One region of the Clostridium sp. CS1-1 genome, then DNA from elsewhere that is predicted to be linked to it. Evidence: riboswitches for the same ligand, from Rfam matches in the RefSeq annotation. Region 1 holds a riboswitch; each other region holds the start of a gene.

What was found. Region 1 has a riboswitch for lysine ahead of lysA (diaminopimelate decarboxylase). Riboswitches for the same ligand answer to the same signal wherever they lie in the genome.
Region 2: linked by a shared signal. The riboswitch ahead of kce (3-keto-5-aminohexanoate cleavage enzyme) and the one ahead of lysA (diaminopimelate decarboxylase) in region 1 are both predicted to bind lysine.
Region 3: linked by a shared signal. The riboswitch ahead of AC0N0V_RS22045 (aspartate kinase) and the one ahead of lysA (diaminopimelate decarboxylase) in region 1 are both predicted to bind lysine.

What each region holds. Positions count from the first base shown of each region.
Region 1 is NZ_CM148680.1:2,247,100-2,253,878, forward strand. Features, by position in the region: gene AC0N0V_RS10585 (aspartate kinase) at 126-1,331, opposite strand; gene lysA (diaminopimelate decarboxylase) at 1,359-2,657, opposite strand; lysine riboswitch at 2,798-2,966, opposite strand; lysine riboswitch at 3,065-3,243, opposite strand; gene ribH (6,7-dimethyl-8-ribityllumazine synthase) at 3,634-4,095, opposite strand; gene AC0N0V_RS10600 (bifunctional 3,4-dihydroxy-2-butanone-4-phosphate synthase/GTP cyclohydrolase II) at 4,097-5,308, opposite strand; gene AC0N0V_RS10605 (riboflavin synthase) at 5,352-6,002, opposite strand; gene ribD (bifunctional diaminohydroxyphosphoribosylaminopyrimidine deaminase/5-amino-6-(5-phosphoribosylamino)uracil reductase RibD) at 6,080-6,779, opposite strand, start outside.
Region 2 is NZ_CM148680.1:1,442,865-1,449,643, reverse strand. Features, by position in the region: gene kamB (lysine 5,6-aminomutase reactivase subunit KamB) at 1-872, opposite strand, end outside; gene kamA (lysine 2,3-aminomutase) at 865-2,124, opposite strand; gene kdd (L-erythro-3,5-diaminohexanoate dehydrogenase) at 2,388-3,422, opposite strand; gene kce (3-keto-5-aminohexanoate cleavage enzyme) at 3,580-4,401, opposite strand; lysine riboswitch at 4,556-4,739, opposite strand; gene kal (3-aminobutyryl-CoA ammonia lyase) at 4,878-5,261, opposite strand; rRNA gene rrf (5S ribosomal RNA) at 5,747-5,863, opposite strand; rRNA gene AC0N0V_RS06460 (23S ribosomal RNA) at 6,043-6,779, opposite strand, start outside.
Region 3 is NZ_CM148680.1:4,659,525-4,666,303, reverse strand. Features, by position in the region: gene AC0N0V_RS22055 (PRK06851 family protein) at 1-897, opposite strand, end outside; gene AC0N0V_RS22050 (M18 family aminopeptidase) at 1,234-2,535, shown strand; lysine riboswitch at 2,647-2,821, shown strand; gene AC0N0V_RS22045 (aspartate kinase) at 2,918-4,120, shown strand; gene lysA (diaminopimelate decarboxylase) at 4,143-5,441, shown strand; gene AC0N0V_RS22035 (glycoside hydrolase family 94 protein) at 5,709-6,779, shown strand, end outside.

The DNA.
Region 1 (6,779 bases):
ATTTACTAGTTAACTGCTATTGGTCCTCCAAACTCTAGAAATGAAAGATTAAAGTGGCACTATATTTTTAGATTAGTTTAACCAATCACCAGTTAAAGACAGGTCCCATCTGATTTTATTTTAATTTACAGATTTAATTCCTTTGCTAAAACAGTTACTGCTTTTTGTTTATCCTTTGCATCTATAGTATAGGATATACTTATTTCAGAAGTAGTTACTTGTTTGAACTCAATATCATTATCTGAGAAGATGTTAAATATCTCAGATGCAACTCCTGATTGTTTCATCATACCTATTCCTACAACAGATATTTTTGTTATGTTTGAATCTTTAGATACTTCAATACCCTCAATTACTTCTTTAAGTTCCCTAGCTATTTCATCAATAGCATGTACATCTTCTTTAGATGTAGTAAAAGAAACATTTACGTATCCATGAAATGGGGCTGTTTGGCTTATCATATCTACATTCACGTTATGTTTTGCCAATCTATCAAATACAATTGCTATATTCTTAGAATTGTGCAAAACATTATTTACTGTAACCATTAAAACATCATCGCTAATTGAAAGACCTGTTATTGTTTTTCCTTCCATTGTTTCATCATACTCCTTTATATAAGTTCCTTTTTTATTTTCATGGCTTGATGCTACATAAATAGGAATATTATATTTACATCCTATTTCAACTGCCCTTGTTTCCATAACACCAGCTCCTAAGCTTGCCATCTCCATCATTTCCTCATAGCTTATAACATCTAATTTCTTTGCATTTGGCCAAATCCTTGGGTCAACACTATAGATTCCTTCTACATCTGTATATATTTCACAAGTACAATTAAGCTTTGCAGCCAAAGCAACGGCTGTTGTATCTGATCCTCCTCTACCTAAGGTGGTTATATCTCCATTTTCGTTTATACCTTGGAAACCAGCAACAACAACTATTTTGCCTTCATCTAGATAGTTCTTAACATTTTCAATATCTATATCTGAAATACGATTTCTTGTATGAATTCCTTCTGTTTTAATTCCAGCCTGAAATCCTGTTAATGATACTGAATCAAATCCATATTCATGAAATACCATAGATAATAAAGCAATTGATACCTGCTCACCAGTAGATACTAGCATGTCCATTTCTCTTTTGTTTGGATTGTCTGATATCTCCTTAGCTAACCCAATAAGTTGGTCCGTAGTTTTGCCCATAGCTGAAACTACCACTACAACGTTATCCCCTTTCTTCCTTCTCTCTATTACCTTTTTTGCAACAGCTTTTATTTTATCTATAGTTCCTACAGATGTTCCCCCATATTTTTGTACTATTGTAGCCATCTAAACTACCTCCTTCATTAAATCAATCTAAAATATATCATTTTTTATAATATCTTCATAAGTTTCTCTTTTAACGGCTAACTTTGTCTGTCCATCTTTAACAAACACGACTGCTGGTTTAGGTATTCTGTTATAGTTACTAGCCATGCTATAGTTATAAGCTCCTGTAGTTAGAACTGCTAGTATATCTCCCCTTTGAACTGTTGGAAGTTCAATATCTTTTATTATTACATCACCAGATTCGCAACACTTTCCTGCTATAGTATACATTGCTTTATTTTCAGAATAAAAGTTATTCGCAACCAACGCCTCATATTTAGCATCATAAAGAGCTGTTCTTGGGTTGTCTGTCATACCTCCGTCTACAAAAATATATTCTTTACCACCATAAGTCTTTTTGGTTCCTCCTATTTCATAAAGGGTAGTCCCCGCATTAGCAATTATTGATCTACCTGGTTCTATCATAACTTTTGATATATTTAAATTTAACTTTTCTGATTCTTCCTTAAGTATTAAAAGCATATTTTTAAGGCACCTTTTTAGCTGGACTGGTTCATCACCTTCAGAATAATATACTCCAAAGCCTCCACCTAAATTTAATTCTTCGGTAATAAATCCATATTTGCTTTTCATTTCATCTAAAAAATTAAGCATTGCTGATACACCTGAGTAAAATGATGCTTCCTCAAAAATTTGTGAGCCAATATGACAGTGGAAGCCTTTTAAGTTAACTGTCTCACTATTTTGAAATCTATTTATTACTTCACCAATATCCTCACTAAATATTGATTCTCCAAACTTGGAATCGTTCTTTGAAGTTTGAATATACTCATGAGTATGAGCATCAATACCCGGATTTACTCTTAGCAATACATCTACTTTTCTCTCAAGACCCTCACATAGATACTCAATTAGTTCTAATTCTTGTCTGTTATCCACTACTATCCTTCCTATTTGTGATTCAATTGCTAAGGCTAATTCATGTTTTGTTTTGTTATTTCCATGCATATAGATTTTGTTTGTCGGAAATTCTGCCTTTAAAGCTGTGTAAAGTTCTCCTCCTGATACAACATCCAAGGACAATCCTTCCTCCTTGATAAGCTTACAAATGGCTATATTTAAGAATGCTTTAGATGCATATATAACTTCAGTATCGATACCTTCCATTTGAAAATTTCCTTTAAAGGTTCTACAAGTATTTCTCACTAGATCTTCATCTACTACATATAAAGGAGTTCCATATTCCCTTACTAAATTAGTTGTATCAACATTACCTATTTCTAAATGTCCTTCATTGTTTATATTCATAGTTCCAAATAACTTCATCTTTTTCTCCTCTTTCTATTTAAAATTAAATTTCCGAATACTTATATAAATCAAATCTTCTATATTTTTAAAAAAGCAAAAAAACAATCACGAGCAAAAGGTACTCATGATTGTTTCATATAACATCGCCTTTTGCCCCAATATGATAAGCACTCCTTCAGAAGATTGGGCAATCTCCTGAAGACAGTACTATACTTGTTAAGCATAGTCCCAATACATAAACAGAACTCTTTTATGTATTTCGGCAGTTAACCCTTTCCTACATATAAATATGTAGTACTAATGGTAACCGCGGCCTCTGTATCATATCGTTTATATTAAATTTTTTTCATTTTTAAGTAAATAAAAAACAGTTATGAGCAAAAGGTACTCATAACTGTTATATTTAATAACAGAACCTTTTGCCCCAATGTGATAAGCACGCCTTTAGAAAATTGGGCAATTTTCTGAAGACAGTACTATACTTATTCAGTATAATCCCAATACATAAAATTTAATTTATATATTTCGGCGGGTGACCCTTTTGTGTATATTTATCCAAAAATTATACAGTACTCATGACAACCGCGACCTCTATACCACACTGTTTATACATATATTCGTTTTTTTATTCATACTTACTATATTTAGAAGTGTATCAGATTAAAGTAATATAGTCAACTACTTTTTTCATTTAAGTATAAGTTTTAATATTTTAACTTTAAAGCATATAGATAAATCAATTTCATTTTAGACTTATACATAGGGATATATTAGTAATTCTGAAGCACATTTAAATACTTTTTTATGAGTCTTGGCGCAGAATTTGAGAAAAGATTAGAAGATTTGATTGTCTGAGCGTGAGCGAGTTATCAAAGCTTCTTAGCTTTTCTCAAATTCGAGCCTTAGACGAATTAAAAGTATTTATAGTGCAAAAGAATTGCTAATATATCCCGGCATATAAGTCGAGCTCTATATTTGGTTATCTATAAAAATCCTATACTTGTTTTAATAAGTTAGCCATTTCAATTGCTGTAACTGCAGCATCGTATCCCTTATTTCCAGCTTTTGTACCTGCTCTTTCAATAGCCTGTTCAATAGTATCAGTAGTTAATACACCAAAAATAACTGGAACTCCTGTTTCTAGAGACACACTTGCAACTCCTTTTGATACTTCGGAGGATACATAATCAAAGTGAGGCGTTGCTCCTCTTATTACAGCTCCTAAACATATTACTCCATCATATTTTTTTGTATTTACCATTTTCTTTGCTACTAGTGGCATTTCGAAAGCGCCTGGTACCCATGCAATTTCAATATTCTCTTCTTCTACACCATGACGTTTAAATGCATCAATAGCGCCAGTTAAAAGTTTTCCGCCTATAAACTCATTAAATCTTCCTACCACTATACCAAATTTTAATCCTTGTGCTACTAAACTTCCTTCATAAATTTTCATCTTATTGTTCCTCCCCAAAATTTAATATATGACCTAATTTTTCTTTTTTTGTTTTTAAATAATCCTCATTTCTCTCATTATGATTCATTTGAATTGGTACTCTATTTAAAATCTCTATTCCATAACCAGAAAGACCGGCAATTTTTCTAGGATTATTCGTCATTAAATTTACCTTTTTTACTCCAATATCGACTAACATTTGTGCTGCTGCACCATAATCTCTCATATCCGCTTTAAATCCTAAAGCCAAATTTGCTTCAACTGTATCCATCCCTTGGTCTTGAAGAGCATAGGCTTTCAATTTATTAATTAGTCCAATTCCTCGTCCTTCTTGACGCATATATAGAATAATTCCTCTTCCTGCTTCGTTAACTCTCTCCATAGCAGCAGCAAATTGTTCTCCGCAATCGCATCGTAGAGAACCAAAAGCATCCCCTGTAAGACACTCAGAATGAACTCTTACTAAAACAGGTTCTTCACCAGAAACATCTCCTTTAACTAAAGCTACATGATGCTCACCATTTAGTGTATTTATATAGCCTATTACTTTAAAATCTCCGTATTTTGTAGGCATCTTAGCCTCAGTTGCTCTTTCTATAAAAACTTCATGTCTTTTACGGTAAGCGATTAAATCTGCAATGGTAACTATCTTCAAATTGTGTTTTTTTACATATTCTATAAGTTCAGGAGTTCTTGCCATAGTTCCATCTTCACTCATAATTTCACAAATTACTCCTGCTGGATAAAGTCCTGCAAGTCTTGGCAAATCTACGGCTGCTTCTGTATGTCCTGCCCTTTCTAAAACTCCACCTTTTTTAGCTTCTAGAGGAAAAATGTGTCCTGGTCTTCTAAAATCTTTACCAGAAACATTTGGGTCCAGCATTTTTTGTATGGTAGCTGCTCTCTCATATGCAGATATTCCTGTTGTAGTTTCTAAAGCATCTATAGATACGGTAAAAGCAGTTTGGTGGTTATCTGTATTCCTACTTACCATCTGAGGCATTTCTAATTCCTTTAGTCTTTCTCCCTGAATAGGTGTACAGATTAGTCCTCTTCCATACTTTGTCATAAAATTTATAGCTTCGGGAGTTACTTTCTCCGCTGCCATTAATAAATCGCCTTCATTTTCTCTATCCTCATCATCGACTACAACTATCATTTTACCTTCTTTTATATCTTCAATAGCTTCTTCAATAGTATTAAACTTATACATTATTCTTCCCCCTATTTTTATAATTTCATTATCATAATCATGTTTATACAAAACCATTTTGGCTTAAGAAGTCTAGATCAATACCTTTTTTCCTTACTGCCTGTTCTTTAGTAGCTATCAGTTTTTCAATGTATTTACCCACCATATCACATTCTAGGTTAACTTCAGCACCTATTTTCTTTCTGAGTAATGTAGTAACGTCTTTAGTGTGTGGTATTATAGATACTTTGAATAGAGAATCATCTACATAGGCCACAGTTAAACTTACTCCATCAATTGCAATAGATCCTTTTTCCACTATGTACTTTAGTATTTCTGGAGATGTTCTAATGCTAATCCAAACAGCATTATCTTCATTTTCATATTGAGATATTGTTCCCACTCCATCAATATGACCACTTACCATATGGCCTCCTAGTCTATCGCCTAGTCTTAATGCTCTTTCCAAGTTAATCTCATCTCCTGAAGATAGATTCTTTAAGTTACTTCTTCTCATAGTTTCTGCCATTACATCTACTGTGAAATGACCTTTACCAAAGTCTGTTACTGTTAAGCAAACTCCATTGGTACTTATACTATCCCCTAATTTTGTATCTTCTAGTACTTTACTAGCTTTAATAGTAATTTTAGCTGACTTTGTAGATTTCGTAATAGTCTGAATATGTCCTACTTCTTCTACTAATCCTGTAAACATAAAGGAATTCTCCTCCCCTTTTGTAAAGTGATACTAACTACAATTAAGTTTTAAGCACCCTGCCTTGGGTGAAAATTTTAATGTTTTCTTATATATCCTTCTAACATGAAATCGTTTTCAAATCTATATATTTCAATATCTTCAATTGAAATCGCTTCTCTCATGGCTGCTTTTCCAAGTCCTCCAATTGGTGTCTTTGAGTTTCTGCCACCTATGATCTTTGGAGCGATAAAAGCATTAATTTTATCAACAATTCCTTCTTCAACTGCTGAATAATTTAACTCACTTCCGCCTTCTAAAAGCACACTATCTATTGATTTTTCACCTAATACTCCCATGAGGAATTTTAAATCTACTTTATTATTTTTTAATGGTGTAGTAATTATTTCTATGCCAATATCCTCCAAGGTCTTTATCTTATTCTTATCGGCTAACTCTGTAGTAGCTATAATTGTTTTTGCTTTTGATTCAACATGAAGCACTTTTGACTCTAATGGAATTCTTGCACTACTATCAACTATAATTCTTGTTGGATCACTACTATTTCCTGTAGAAAGCCTTGTTGTTAGGAGTGGATTATCAGTAAGTATTGTACCTATGCCCGCCATAATACCTGAAACTCTATGTCTTAATTTATGAACATATTTTCTGGAAAATTCATTCGTGATCCATTTTGAATCACCAGTATATGCTGCAATTTTTCCATCTAATGTCATGGCTGTTTTTAATATACAAAAAGGAATTTTAGTAGTTATGTACTTTAAAAAAATCTCATTA
Region 2 (6,779 bases), 800 kb from region 1:
TTTTCGAATTTATACAGTGTATCCTGTTTTAGAAATACTTTAGTGCCATCCTCAGCTAAAAATGTTACACCTTTATATTTATCTGTAGATTTCATAATATCTGAAATCAATTTATCAGAAACAATTCCTTTTATAGTTACGTACTTTGGTCTTTGATTTAAGTATTCAATAATCTCCTTTTCAGCCTCTAATGATGTAGGAAGCTTTAAGCCTTTCACATTATTATAATCAAATATGATGCCAACTCTGAATTCCTTTAGTAGATCTTCACTTAACCTACATACTTCACCATCCTCTTCTTTTGGCAATGAAAGAACCTTTACAGTATGTGCAGTTTTTTCTACTACTTTGTCCATATTGGCAGATAAAGCTGCTCCTGTGGAAAGTATGGCAGCTTCTGTTATTAAAGGAGCTGCGGTGGTTTTTCTGCTTAAGGCACCATCTACAATGACGAGGTTACTTCCCGCTTCCCTTAAATACTTACATATATTAACCATATGTGCATTGATAGAAGGTCCTCCAAGTTCTACATGTCCATCGCTAAGAGCTCTAACAATAACTACTTCTCCTATTGCAGTATTTATACCAGTAGTTTTAATGATTTCTCTGGTTATATCACACTCAAGCAAACACTTTTTAGCTGTTGCAATTATAGTGCCTTTTTCAACATAAATCCGAGGTTTCTCCGTGCCCATTACAACATCTTCCTCTTCCCCATCTCTGCCTATAGAAGTTAGGCCAAGGGGAAGTTTTCCCCTTGACTCCTGCAAAATGTAGTTAAGTAGTGTGGTTTTTCCAACATTTTTGTCCATTCCTATAATTGATAAGGTACTATATCCTTTAACCATCTGAAGAATATATTTTTTATTCATGACTATGATGATTTCTCTTCTTTCTCTCTAACCCTTCTGGTTCCAAGCTCATTTGCTGTCCATTTAATAGTCCTGCAACGCCCACCTTCTTAACTTCTTTTTCTCCTCTACAAACTTCGCATTTACAGCCTGGAGTGTAGTTTGTTGGCTCTTCATAAGTTGTGATTACTCCCTCAAAATTCCTCAAAATTACCTTGCTGTGGTTTTGAGAAATTACATAATTCGGCATAACTGGAGTTTTTCCACCTCCACCTGGTGCATCAACCACAAAGGTAGGAACACAGAATCCAGAAGTATGTCCTCTTAATCCTTCAATAATTTCTATTCCCTTAGATACTGTTGTTCTGAAATGCTCAAGGCCCATTGAAAGATCGCATTGATAGATATAGTATGGTCTAACTCTTATTTTTACTAATTCATTGACTAATTTTTTCATTACATGTACGCAGTCATTTACACCCCGCAGGAGAACAGATTGATTTCCGAGTGGGATGCCTGCATTAGCTAACATTTCACAAGCCTTCTTTGATTCCTCTGTAATTTCATTTGGATGATTAAAATGTGTATTTAGCCATATTGGATGATATTTTGAAAGCATTTGAACTAATTCAGGTGTGATTCTTTGAGGTAAAACTACTGGGATTCTTGAACCTATTCTTACTATTTCAACATGAGGTATGGCTCTTAGTTTAGATATGATATATTCCAGCTTATCATCTGAAAGCAGTAACGCGTCTCCACCGGAAAGAAGAACATCTCTTATTACTGGTGTTTTTGATATATAATCGATTGCTTTATCTACTTGTGCCATTGGAAGCGCTGAATCATTTTGTCCTGCAAATCTTCTTCTAGTACAATGTCTGCAATACATGGAGCATTGATCTGTAACTAAGAGTAGTGCTCTGTCTGGATATCGATGAGTTAACCCTGGTACTGGTGAATCCTCATCTTCATGAAGTGGATCTAATTGATCTGCCGCTGCTTTGTGAAGCTCTTGTCCAGTTGGTATTGCTTCTTTTCTAATAGGATCATTTATATCATCTACATCTATTAATGATAAATAATAAGGTGTAATTGCCATTCTTAAGGATTGAAGGCATTTTCTAGCTCCTTCCTCTTCTTCTTCAGTTAGGGGAATATATTTTTTAAGTTCATCTACTGTTTCGATTCTATTTCTTAACTGCCATTTCCAATCATTCCACTGTTCATCTGTAATGTCTTTAAACAGTTCATTTCTTATATAATTTTTCATTTAAATCCTCCCAATAATTAAGTGCTATTTTTAACTTGAATTCAACAAGTAATGATTGCAGTCATTGATATGAATATATCCTATTAGTATGGTTTTTTATAAATAGGATAAATGTTATCAAGTACTTACTTGCCAAATTAATGGTTATGGTGACAGGCACATGAGTTATGAGTTTTGTAATTACTTCGCTAATCTCACATGCAGTCTGCCATACAATCACCAATAAAAATGTTCAGAAATGTCTTAGAATAAGTAGTTTCTAATTAAACATACATTTTTTCAAATATTTCTCTTAAAGTTTGACTTTCTCTTAATTCTGCTAGTGTTATTTCGGCGTGATCTTTTGTATATCCATTACCTATTATCATATTTACATCTTTTCCAATACCTTCTGCACCAAGAGCTGCTTTAGTAAAGCTTGTTGCCATAGAGAAGAAGTAAACAATTCCACCATCTTTTACTGGAAGTATGCAAGCCATTTCGCTGTTAGGTATATTTACACAGTTGATTGAAATGTCTACCTCGTTTCCTCCGTTTACCTCTAGTGTTTTATTTAATACATCTACAGGCTTTTGAGCATCACTTACTATAGCCTCATGGCATAGACCTAATTCTAAAAGCTTTTTAGCTTGTTCTTGTTTTCTAACCATTCCTATAACTTTTCCAGTTGGTCCTACTCTCTTCATAGCCTCATAGCAGCAAAGTAATCCTGATTTCCCGCTAGCACCTAAAATTAATACACTTTGTCCAGGTTTTACAAGCTTAGCAGTTTGTGCTGGAGCTCCTGCAACATCTAATGCAGCTAATGCAAGTGTTTCAGGCATGTCACTTGGAAGTTTAGCATATATTGCACTTTCAAATAATATTGCCTTTGCCTTAACCTCAACCCTATCTATTTCAGGTTTTACACCTATAATTTCTTCAATCTTTAATGGTGTCAATGAAAGAGATACCAATGAAGCAATTTTATCTCCTACTTTTAAATCTCTATCCTTTAGGTCTTCTCCTACCTGAGCTACAGTTCCTATAAGCATTCCACCTGATCCTGTCACAGGATTTTGCATTTTTCCTCTTTCATTTACTATTTCTATTATTCTAGCTTTGATTTTTTCTATGTCACCTTTTGCTTCCTCTTCAATTTGTGTAAAGCTCGCTGAGTCAATATTTAATGCTTGTACATCTATTAATAACTCATTACTGTAAACATCCATATTGTTATCTATCTTATAGGCAGCTTGTGTTAAAACTCCTTGTGGCTCTAATACCCTATGTGTTCCAAATTTACATCCTTTTTTCATAATTAAATTCCCCCTAAATATCTATTATTTTTATTTTTTCATCTATAACTAATCAGTTTAAGTAAATGACCTAACTTCTTCAATTTATTCGTTTTCTATTATGCCAAAAATACACCTTTACATGAATACGTTTTTATAGCATAGCAAATAGAGGCATTTATTTGCTAATACCCATAATTCTTCTAGCCTCGTCTGGGCTCGCAATATCTCTTCCAAACTCTTTAGCTATTCTAACTACTTTTTCTACTAATTCACCATTCGATTTAGCCAGTACTCCTTTAGAAATGTAAATGTTATCCTCAAATCCTACTCTAACATGTCCACCCATTATTATTGATAAAGCAGCCATTTCAAACTCACTTTTTCCGATTCCTGCTACAGTAAAAGTACTTCCTTGTGGAATACTTCCTGCCATAAACACCAAGTCTCTAGCTGTTGCAGAAATTCCACCATTTACACCTAATACAAAATTAAAATGCATCGGTGCTTTAATGAATTCTTTTTTATAAAGCCTAAGTGCCATATCAATCATCCCTTTGTCAAACACTTCTATTTCAGGCTTTACTCCTAGATCGATCATCTTCTTTCCAAATACCCTAATAGAATTTTCTGTGTTTACAAAAACGTCATCTCCTCCAAAATTACAAGTTCCGCAATCCAATGTTGCCATTTCTGGTCTTAAATCTACAGGCTGTAATCTTTCTTCATCACTCATTCCAACAGCACCTCCTGTAGAAGGTTGTACAATTACATCTGGACATCTTCTTTTGATTTCATCAATGCATTTTCTAAATCTTTCTCTATCTTGCGTAGGAGTACCATCATCCCATCTCACATGAAGATGAATTATGCTTGCTCCTGCCTTATAAGCAGCTTCAGCCTCTCTTCCTATCTCCTCCACTGTGTAAGGTACATTAGGATTATGATTCTTTGTAACTTCAGCACCACAAATAGCTGCTGTGATGATTAATTTTTCCATGACAATCCCCCCTGTTGCATGTAGCGACTTACTAAAAATATGCTTTAATCATAAATTAAAACATTTAATAAAAATAAAAAGCATTGAAAATCTTCAATGCTTCTAAAAACATAATTTTAGTTTGCCATTCATGCAATGAAAATTTCCTTTTCATTACATAAATAGCGCTCCATGAATACCATTCATGGCAAGGAGTAAGCTATTGTGCCATTCTCCCCAAGAACATACCAAACACCTAATATATTCTTTCGGCAAATGAATCCTTCATCTATAGTGTTGGAGGGTTATTCTCCTTATCACCTATAAACTACCCTTTCACCTGCGCCTCTATTTATGTATTAATTCTATTTAATTTTCAATTTAAATCAATGTATTAAGCATTATTATGCTAACTTTTAGTTTATATTTTCCTTATGTTAATTTATATTGTAATTAAAATTTAATTATTACTATTTTGTAAACTTTATTTTAACTAGTTATTTTTTTCTTTGCTTATCTTTAGGTACTACACAAGTACCAGAGGCTCTACATACGACTATTGGTTTCTCTAAAGAGTCAGCTGCAGAATCATTTACATCTGTTCTTGGCACTACTACCTTTCTTGCTTCAAAAATCATTTTTCTTGAGCTGTTTCCTATTTCAGTGATTTCCCCTTCAACTTCTATATAGTCACCTGCATATACTGGAGCCAAAAACTCAACATTATCGTATGCCCTAAATAGGCCTTCATCTCCGTCATTTTTAATTAAAAGTTCTGTTGCTACATCTCCAAATAGTTGCATCATTCTTGCTCCATCAACAAGATTTCCTCCATAATGAGCATCATGTGCACTCATTCTTAGTCTAATTTGCGTTTTCATCTTGCATCCCCCTTTATAGTTTTTTTAATTCCTTTTTATAGGTAGATGATATCGAAGCTTTTTCTTTGATATCATTTATCTATATTTAATATTTATGAACACTCCGAATTAAATATAACTATAGTTTTGAATTTTTTTTATTCAAACACAGGTTAACACTGTAGTATTTCATTCAGATAAAGCAATAAATTTTTGTTTATATAGAACTATCTCAAAGCGCTATACCTTATTCCATTTACTCCAACATATTTTTATCCGATGACTACCCGCTCTAATACTCCCATCACACTATATTAATAAACATCAGATGGAGTTGGAACTCCATCTGATGCCAATAATTCTGTTTATAAATGCTAATCATTAGATATACTTGGCTTCTGTAGGCTCTTACTTACTTTAAATATTATTTTTATAAGTTTGTATAGTTGATTCACTACAAATAAAAAAGACACTAAGTATTTAAACTTAGCGTCTTTTTATCATTAACCTAGCAGCGACCTACTCTTCCACACAGTCTCCCGTGCAGTACCATCGGCACTGTGAAGCTTAACCATCGTGTTCGGAATGGGAACGGGTGTAACCTTCACGTCATAACCACTAGATTCGCAAAAATTGCTATAAGCTTCGCATTTCTGCGTCAAATCCTTCGCTGTGGTGCTCATTTACTGAAGTAAACTCTGCTCCTCGCTCAAGCTTTTCCTTGAACTGCTCGCTTCTATCAATTTTTATTGTTACTTTTTGTTTGAAAGAATTGTTCTCTCAAAATTGCACAGTGATGTTTTAGGTCAAGCCCTCGACCTATTAGTATCAGTCAGCTGAACATGTTACCATGCTTACACCTCTGACCTATCAACCTTGTGTTCTTCAAGGGGTCTTACTAGCTTACGCTATGGGAAATCTCATCTTGAGGTGGGCTTCACGCTTAGATGCTTTCAGCGTTTATCCCGTCCCGACATAGCTACCCAGCTGTGCTCCTGGCGGAACAACTGGTGCACCAGAGGTCAGTCCATCCCGGTCCTCTCGTACTAAGGACAGCTCCTCTCAAATTTCCTACGCCCGCGACGGATAGGGACCGAACTGTCTCACGACGTTCTGAACCCAGCTCGCGTGCCGCTTTAATGGGCGAACAGCCCAACCCTTGGGACCTACTTCAGCCCCAGGATGCGACGAGCCGACATCGAGGTGCCAAACCTCCCCGTCGATGTGGACTCTTGGGGGAGATCAGCCTGTTATCCCCGAGGTAGCTTTTATCCGTTGAGCGATGGCCCTCCCACGAGGTACCACCGGATCACTAAGCCCGACTTTCGTCCCTGCTCCACTTGTTTGTGTCGCAGTCAGGCTCCCTTCTGCCTTTGCACTCTACGAACGATTTCCAACCGTTCTGAGGGAACCTTTGGGCGCCTCCGTTACTTTTTAGGAGGCGACCGCCCCAGTCAAACTGCCCACCTAACAATGTCCCGTGACCAGATTCATGGCCGCCGGTTAGAATCCCAGTACTATCAGGGTGGTATCCCAAGG
Region 3 (6,779 bases), 2.4 Mb from region 1:
CTTGTCTATGAGTGCATAATTAATAAGGTTATCCATAAATATTTGTGTACCATTAAATTTTTTATTATTTATCTCATTTGAGGTAATAACTGCGGTTTTTAAATCAGGAATAATAATATGCTCAATTCGTGAAGGAATAAGAGGGTCATGATATACCTCAACGAAAAATCCCCTTTTTAAAGCTTCAAGTAAGAGGAATTTAAGAATCTGTGTCTTTCCAGTACCTGGTCCACCATTCAAAACGTATATTTTTTCACAGTCTTGATGTATATTTTCTATAAAGGTCACTATGCCATTAGGTGTAAAAGCAGTAGCAAAAAGATGTCTTTCAGTACCCAAACCTGTAACTTCATAATCGGATAATATTTTGTATTTTAAGTCTTCTTCTAAAACGGATAACTTTGAATAATCTAATGCACGTTTATTATAATTAGACCAATCTTCGTGTATAAGTTTTGCAGCACCTATAAACTTATAAGCCCTTTGGAAGGTTTCACCAATCTCTTTATTAGTTTGAATTATATTTTGCCTATACTTCTTAAAACCTTCTTCATTCCAATGCGCACCCATATTTAGTACTTCGTCAACTGCACCTGGGTTTTTAGGATCAACAATGTGGGGAGCTGTCCCGTCTAATATAGCTATATTTAGCCCCTTAATAACTACACCATCTAAAGAGTTATTATCAGAGGAACAATGATGGTATTCAACATCATATCCCTTATCATTAAAAAATGCGCCGATATTTTTCATAAGAGATGATTTTCCAGTACCTGGGCCACCCTTAATACAAATTTTCCTTCTTGCTGATTCCTGACTTATAATGTAATCATAGAAAGAATAAAAGCCTAGAGAAGTATTACCACCTGGAAAGAAGTTTCTAACCTTACCTTTCATAAATACACACTCCTATTTATTACAATCAGTATATAATATGCAATGGTTGAGTGTTTTGCTCCATATATTTAAATATATTTAGAAGATAACTAGTTAACCTATAATAGTACGTGCTCTATGGCATTAAAATTTACAATTTAAATATACTAAATAATTAGGGGTATTCCTAATATTAAGGATACTAGATATCATAAAAAACTATTATAAATTGAGTTGTTATTTTATAAAAGTTAAATAAGACCTATACCAAAATATATATTTTGGTATAATTATGATGTTAAATTACATAGTAGGCTACATTAAATTCAAAAAATATTATATATTGGAGGAATAGAAATGAACAATGAATTAAAGAAAGCGCAGGAACTTATAGATTTTATTTATGAAAGTCCTACAGCATTCCATGCCGTTGATAGTTCAAAACAAGTGCTTTTAAATGCCGGATTCAATGAACTTAGAGAAGAAGACAGCTGGAAGCTAAAAAAGGGAGAAAAGTATTTTTTAACAAAAAATGAATCTGCAATTATAGCTTTTGTAGTAGGAAAGGGAGAAATAGAAAAAGAAGGCTTTAGAATAGTAGGTGCGCATACTGATTCACCAGGATTTAGAGTAAAACCAAATCCAGACATGGAAGTTGAGGGGGCGTATGTAAAATTAAACACAGAAGTCTATGGAGGTCCTATAATAAATACATGGTTAGATAGACCATTGTCTTTAGCAGGAAGAGTAACTTTGAAAAGTGAAAATCCACTTTATCCCGAAATAAGGCTTATAAATATAAAAAAACCTATATTAGTGATACCTAACCTAGCTATACATATGAACAGAAATGTAAACTCTGGTGTAGAATTAAATAAACAAAAGGATATACTTCCATTACTTTCGCTAGTAAATGAGGAGTTTGAAAAAGGACAATATCTTATAAAGACAATAGCTAGAGAATTAAGCGTAAACGAGAAGGATATATTAGATTTTGATTTATTTCTTTACGAATTCGAAAAAGGAAAGGTTATAGGACTAAATAATGAATTTATTTCTAGCGGAAGATTAGATGACTTATCAATGGTATACGCAGGAATAAGTGCATTAACAGAAACTGAAGCGGGTAACGCTACAAATATAGCTATTTGTTTTGATAATGAGGAAGTGGGAAGCACAACAAAACAGGGAGCGAATTCACCTTTCTTATCATCAGTATTAGAAAGAATTCTAATAAGTCTTGGCAAAGGTAAGGAAGAATATTATAGAGCACTTGCAAAATCATTTATGATATCTAGTGATTTAGGTCATGCATTACATCCAAATTATGGGGAAAAGTCTGATCCAGTAAATAGACCTATAATAAATAGAGGCCCAATTATAAAAGTGAGTGCAAGCCAGAGTTATACATCAGATAGTGTATCAAGTGCTGTTTATAAGAGTATATGTGAAAAGGCAGGAGTTCCTGTTCAAATATTTGTTAATCGCTCAGATGAAAAGGGTGGTTCTACCATTGGGCCTATATCTTCAAGTCATGTAAATATTAACTCGGTAGATATGGGAATTGCGATATTTTCAATGCATTCTATAAGGGAATTAGGTGGAGTTAAGGATTATATATATACAGAAGAATCATTTAAGGAGTTCTATAAGCTTTAGGCTTTCAAGGATAAGCATGTTTGAAAAGTTATATATTTTAAAATATTACAAATAGTGTTTGAAATGTATAAATATTTATGATAAACTAAGTACAATTTAATAAAGAAACCTACCTAGGGTAGAGGTGCTGGAATTAGGAGTACTTATTTTTAGTCGGCGGATAATGAGAAATAAGGAAAGGGATTGCAGCCGAAGAAAATAATTTGGCGAAACTATTTTCTGGCTTTGCATATAATATATGTAAGGCTGTCATGTTCATCTGTGAACGTGGAGAGCTACAAGGTCACAAAGTTGTATTTATAATGCAGCAGAGGTGTTCCTTTGCTGCATTTATTTTTTAGGTGGACGTTTCTTAAGATAAAGGAGTTTAAGGAGTGGTATTATGGCAGTTGTGGTACAAAAGTATGGTGGAAGTTCCGTAGGGACTATAGACAAAATAAAGAATGTTGCAAGCACTGTAGTAAAGAGAATGAAGAAAGGTGATGAACTTGTCGTAGTGGTATCAGCAATGGGTGATACTACAGATGAACTTATAGGACTTGCAAATCAAATCACAAGCAAACCCGATAAGAGGGAGTTAGATGCTTTGCTTTCTACAGGTGAGATGATGTCTTCTGCATTACTTGCCATGGCAATTAAAAGCTTAGGTTATGATGCTGTTAGCTATACAGCCTATCAAATAGGAATTAAAACTAGCGGACAATATGGCAAATCTCTAATAGATGACATAGATGGTAACAATATAAAAAAGAGCTTATCAGAAGGAAAAATTGTCATAGTAGCAGGGTTTCAGGGAATAAATGAAGGTGGAGACATAACTACTCTCGGAAGAGGCGGTTCAGATACTACTGCAGTAGCAATAGCGGTTAAGCTAAGGGGTATCTGTGAAATATATACTGATGTAGATGGAATATACAGCGTAGATCCAAGAAAATACAAAGAAGCAAAGAAATTAGATCAAATAGATTATGAAGAAATGCTCGAGCTCTCAAGTCTTGGTGCACAGGTTATGCACTCAAGATCAGTGGAATTAGGGCAGAAGTATAGCATTCCAATATATGTTGGATTAAGTAATAGTGATATTAAGGGTACAGTTATTAAGGGGGTAAGTAACATGAATATGGAAAGTAAACCAGTAACAGGACTTGCAACAAGTGACGAAGACGTAGCTATAACAATAAGGGATATAGAGAATGATATAAATATAATTGCTAGTTTATTTGAGAGTGTAGCTAGCAAGAGAATTAACATAGATATGATAAGTCAGACAGCACCGATAAATAGTAAAGTTAATTTATCATTTACAATACCGAAGGCTGACTTGCATGAGTGCTTAGAAATTGTTAGAGAATACTATCCGGATAGAGAAAAAATTGCAATAGATGAGAATGTAACTAAATTTTCAATAGTTGGAATTGGAATGAAAACAACGTCTGGTGTAACAGCTAGAATGTTTAAATTGTTTAGAGAAAATAATATAGAGGTAAAAATGATAACTACCTCAGAAATAAGAATAACATGCACAATTAAACAAGAAGATAAATTAAGATCTATAAATATAGTAGCAAAGGAATTCAATTTATAAACATTTTAGGAGGAAAACCAGTATGAAACTAGTTGGGACTATGGAAATTAAAGATAATACTCTGCATATTGGTGGGGTAAATACAATGGATTTATCAAGAAAGTTTGGAACTCCTCTATACGTAATTGACGAAGATTTAGTAAGAAGTCAGTGTAGGAGATACTATAAAGCTTTTAAAGGCGAAAATACTAAGAATAAAGTAGCCTATGCTGGAAAAGCATTTTTAACACTAGCTATGTGTCAACTAATAAATAGTGAAGGTTTATGTCTTGATGTTGTTTCGGGAGGAGAACTCTATACTGCTTGGAAAAGTGGTTTTCCTATGGAGAATGTGTATTTTCATGGGAACAACAAAACTGTAGAAGAAATAAAAATGGGAATAAAACTTGGCGTTGGAATATTTGTCGTTGATAACTTGTATGAAATTGAAAAAATAAATTCAATAGCAAAAGAAAATAGTAAGGTTCAAAAAATTCTTTTAAGAATAACTCCGGGAATAGAAGCTCATACTCATGAATATATAAAGACAGGGCAAATAGATTCAAAGTTTGGTTTTACCATGTTAAATAATAAAACTATAGATGCAGTAAGAAAAGCAATTGCACTTTCAAATATTGAGTTTATTGGATTACACTGCCACATAGGATCACAAATCTTCGATACAAAACCTTACGAGGATGAGGTAAAAATTATGTTATCTATAGTTAAGAATATTAAAGATGAAACGAATTATGAGGTTAAGGAGCTGGATCTTGGCGGTGGGTTTGGTATATATTACAAAAGTGGAGATACCCCAAGAAAGATAGAAGATTTTTGTCAGGTAATGTTAGAAACAGCGGAAAATACAGCAAAAAATCTAGGGATAGAACTTCCCTGTCTTGTTATAGAGCCTGGTAGGTCTATTATTGGTAGTGCTGGAACAACTCTTTATACAATCGGGTCAATTAAGGAAATACCAGATATAAAAAAATATGTAGCGGTAGACGGAGGGATGACAGACAATATTAGACCTGCACTATACAATGCTGAATATGAATGTATATTGGCAAGTAAGGTAGAAAGCACCTCCAGGGAGGTAGTAACCATATCTGGTAAGTGTTGTGAATCTGGGGATATACTACTGAATGATGTAGAAATTTCACAAGCTAAAAGTGGGGATATTTTAGCAGTTCTTACTACGGGAGCATATGGTTATTCCATGTCTAGCAATTATAATAAGATACCAAGACCAGCAGTAGTCATGGTTAAAGATGGAGAAGAAAAACTTATTTGTAGGCGACAAACCTTCGAGGAGATTGTTGAAAACGAGTTATCTTTATAATAACTAACAAGAAAAGAGGCAGGATTTAAAATCTAGATACAACATGGACTCTTATAGCTTTATTACATGTAAAAAGAGCACTATTAAAATTTATTAATTTAATAAGTTTTAATAGTGTTTATTTTTTATTTGAAGATTTTGGACTAGACCTTTCATCAGAAGTATATTTCCAGATAATTTCTTAACTAAATTTAAATTCATACTTTCGATACTTTTGGGAATAATAATCTAAGCACGAATTGTTTTTTCATGAAAGGATGGATTTTTATGCTTTACATTATAGTTCTAGCTATAGCTATTGTAACGGTAAGCTTTTACGTAGTTTCTAATAAAGGAGAAACAAAAGAAGAAAATATAATGGATGATATTCCAAGTGTAAACGCAAGTAAGGAGGAACTACTAAAACACGCTTATGAAATATCTAATTATTCATCAGTTATAAGAAAAACCAACTGTAGAAAGAAATTAATTGAAAGCTTAGATGCTAGTTATAAAAAGATATTACAAGGCCATGATCAGATAGAAAAGGAATTTAAAAATAATAGGGATGTAATTCAAGCAGCTGAATGGTTATTAGATAATCTCTATCTAATTCAAAGAGAATATAAAAATATAAAAAATAATATGCCACAAGCATATTATAAAGAGCTCCCTGTTTTAAGTAAGGGCATAATGAAAGGATATCCTAGAATTTACTACATAGCTGTAGAACTGATATCTCATACTGATGGGAGAGTAAATGAAGAGACTATAGAAGCATTTATAAATGCATATCAAAGAACTACTATACTGACAAGTGGTGAGTTGTGGGCTTTCCCTATAATGCTTAAGATAGCTTTAATTCAGAATATAAGTAAGATAACACAAAAGATTGCATTAACTCAAAAAGAGAGAAAAAGAGCTGACGTCATTACAGAAAGAATTATAAATGCATTTGAGGATGGAAGGATTGAAGAATATATAGATAAACTTTCAGAAGAAAGGATAGAATTTACTACCCATTTCGTTGAAAGAATGTTAAAAGCATTAAGAGACAATGGAATAGAGAATGGCAAGATGTATCAGTGGATAGATCATGAGTTAGATAAAAAAGAACTAAATGCTGAAAGAATTATAAATTTAGAACATCAAAAGCAAACGTCATATCAAGTAGCCATTGGAAATTCTATAACTGGCATAAGAGAAGTTTCAGCTTTAAATTGGAGAGAAAGTTTTGAGAAATTGAGTTATGTTGAGAGTGTATTAAGGCAAGATCCTTTGAAGATATATGAAGAAATGGACTTTCAATCTAGAGATTATTATAGGGGGAGATTGGAAAGACTTTCAAGATACATTAAT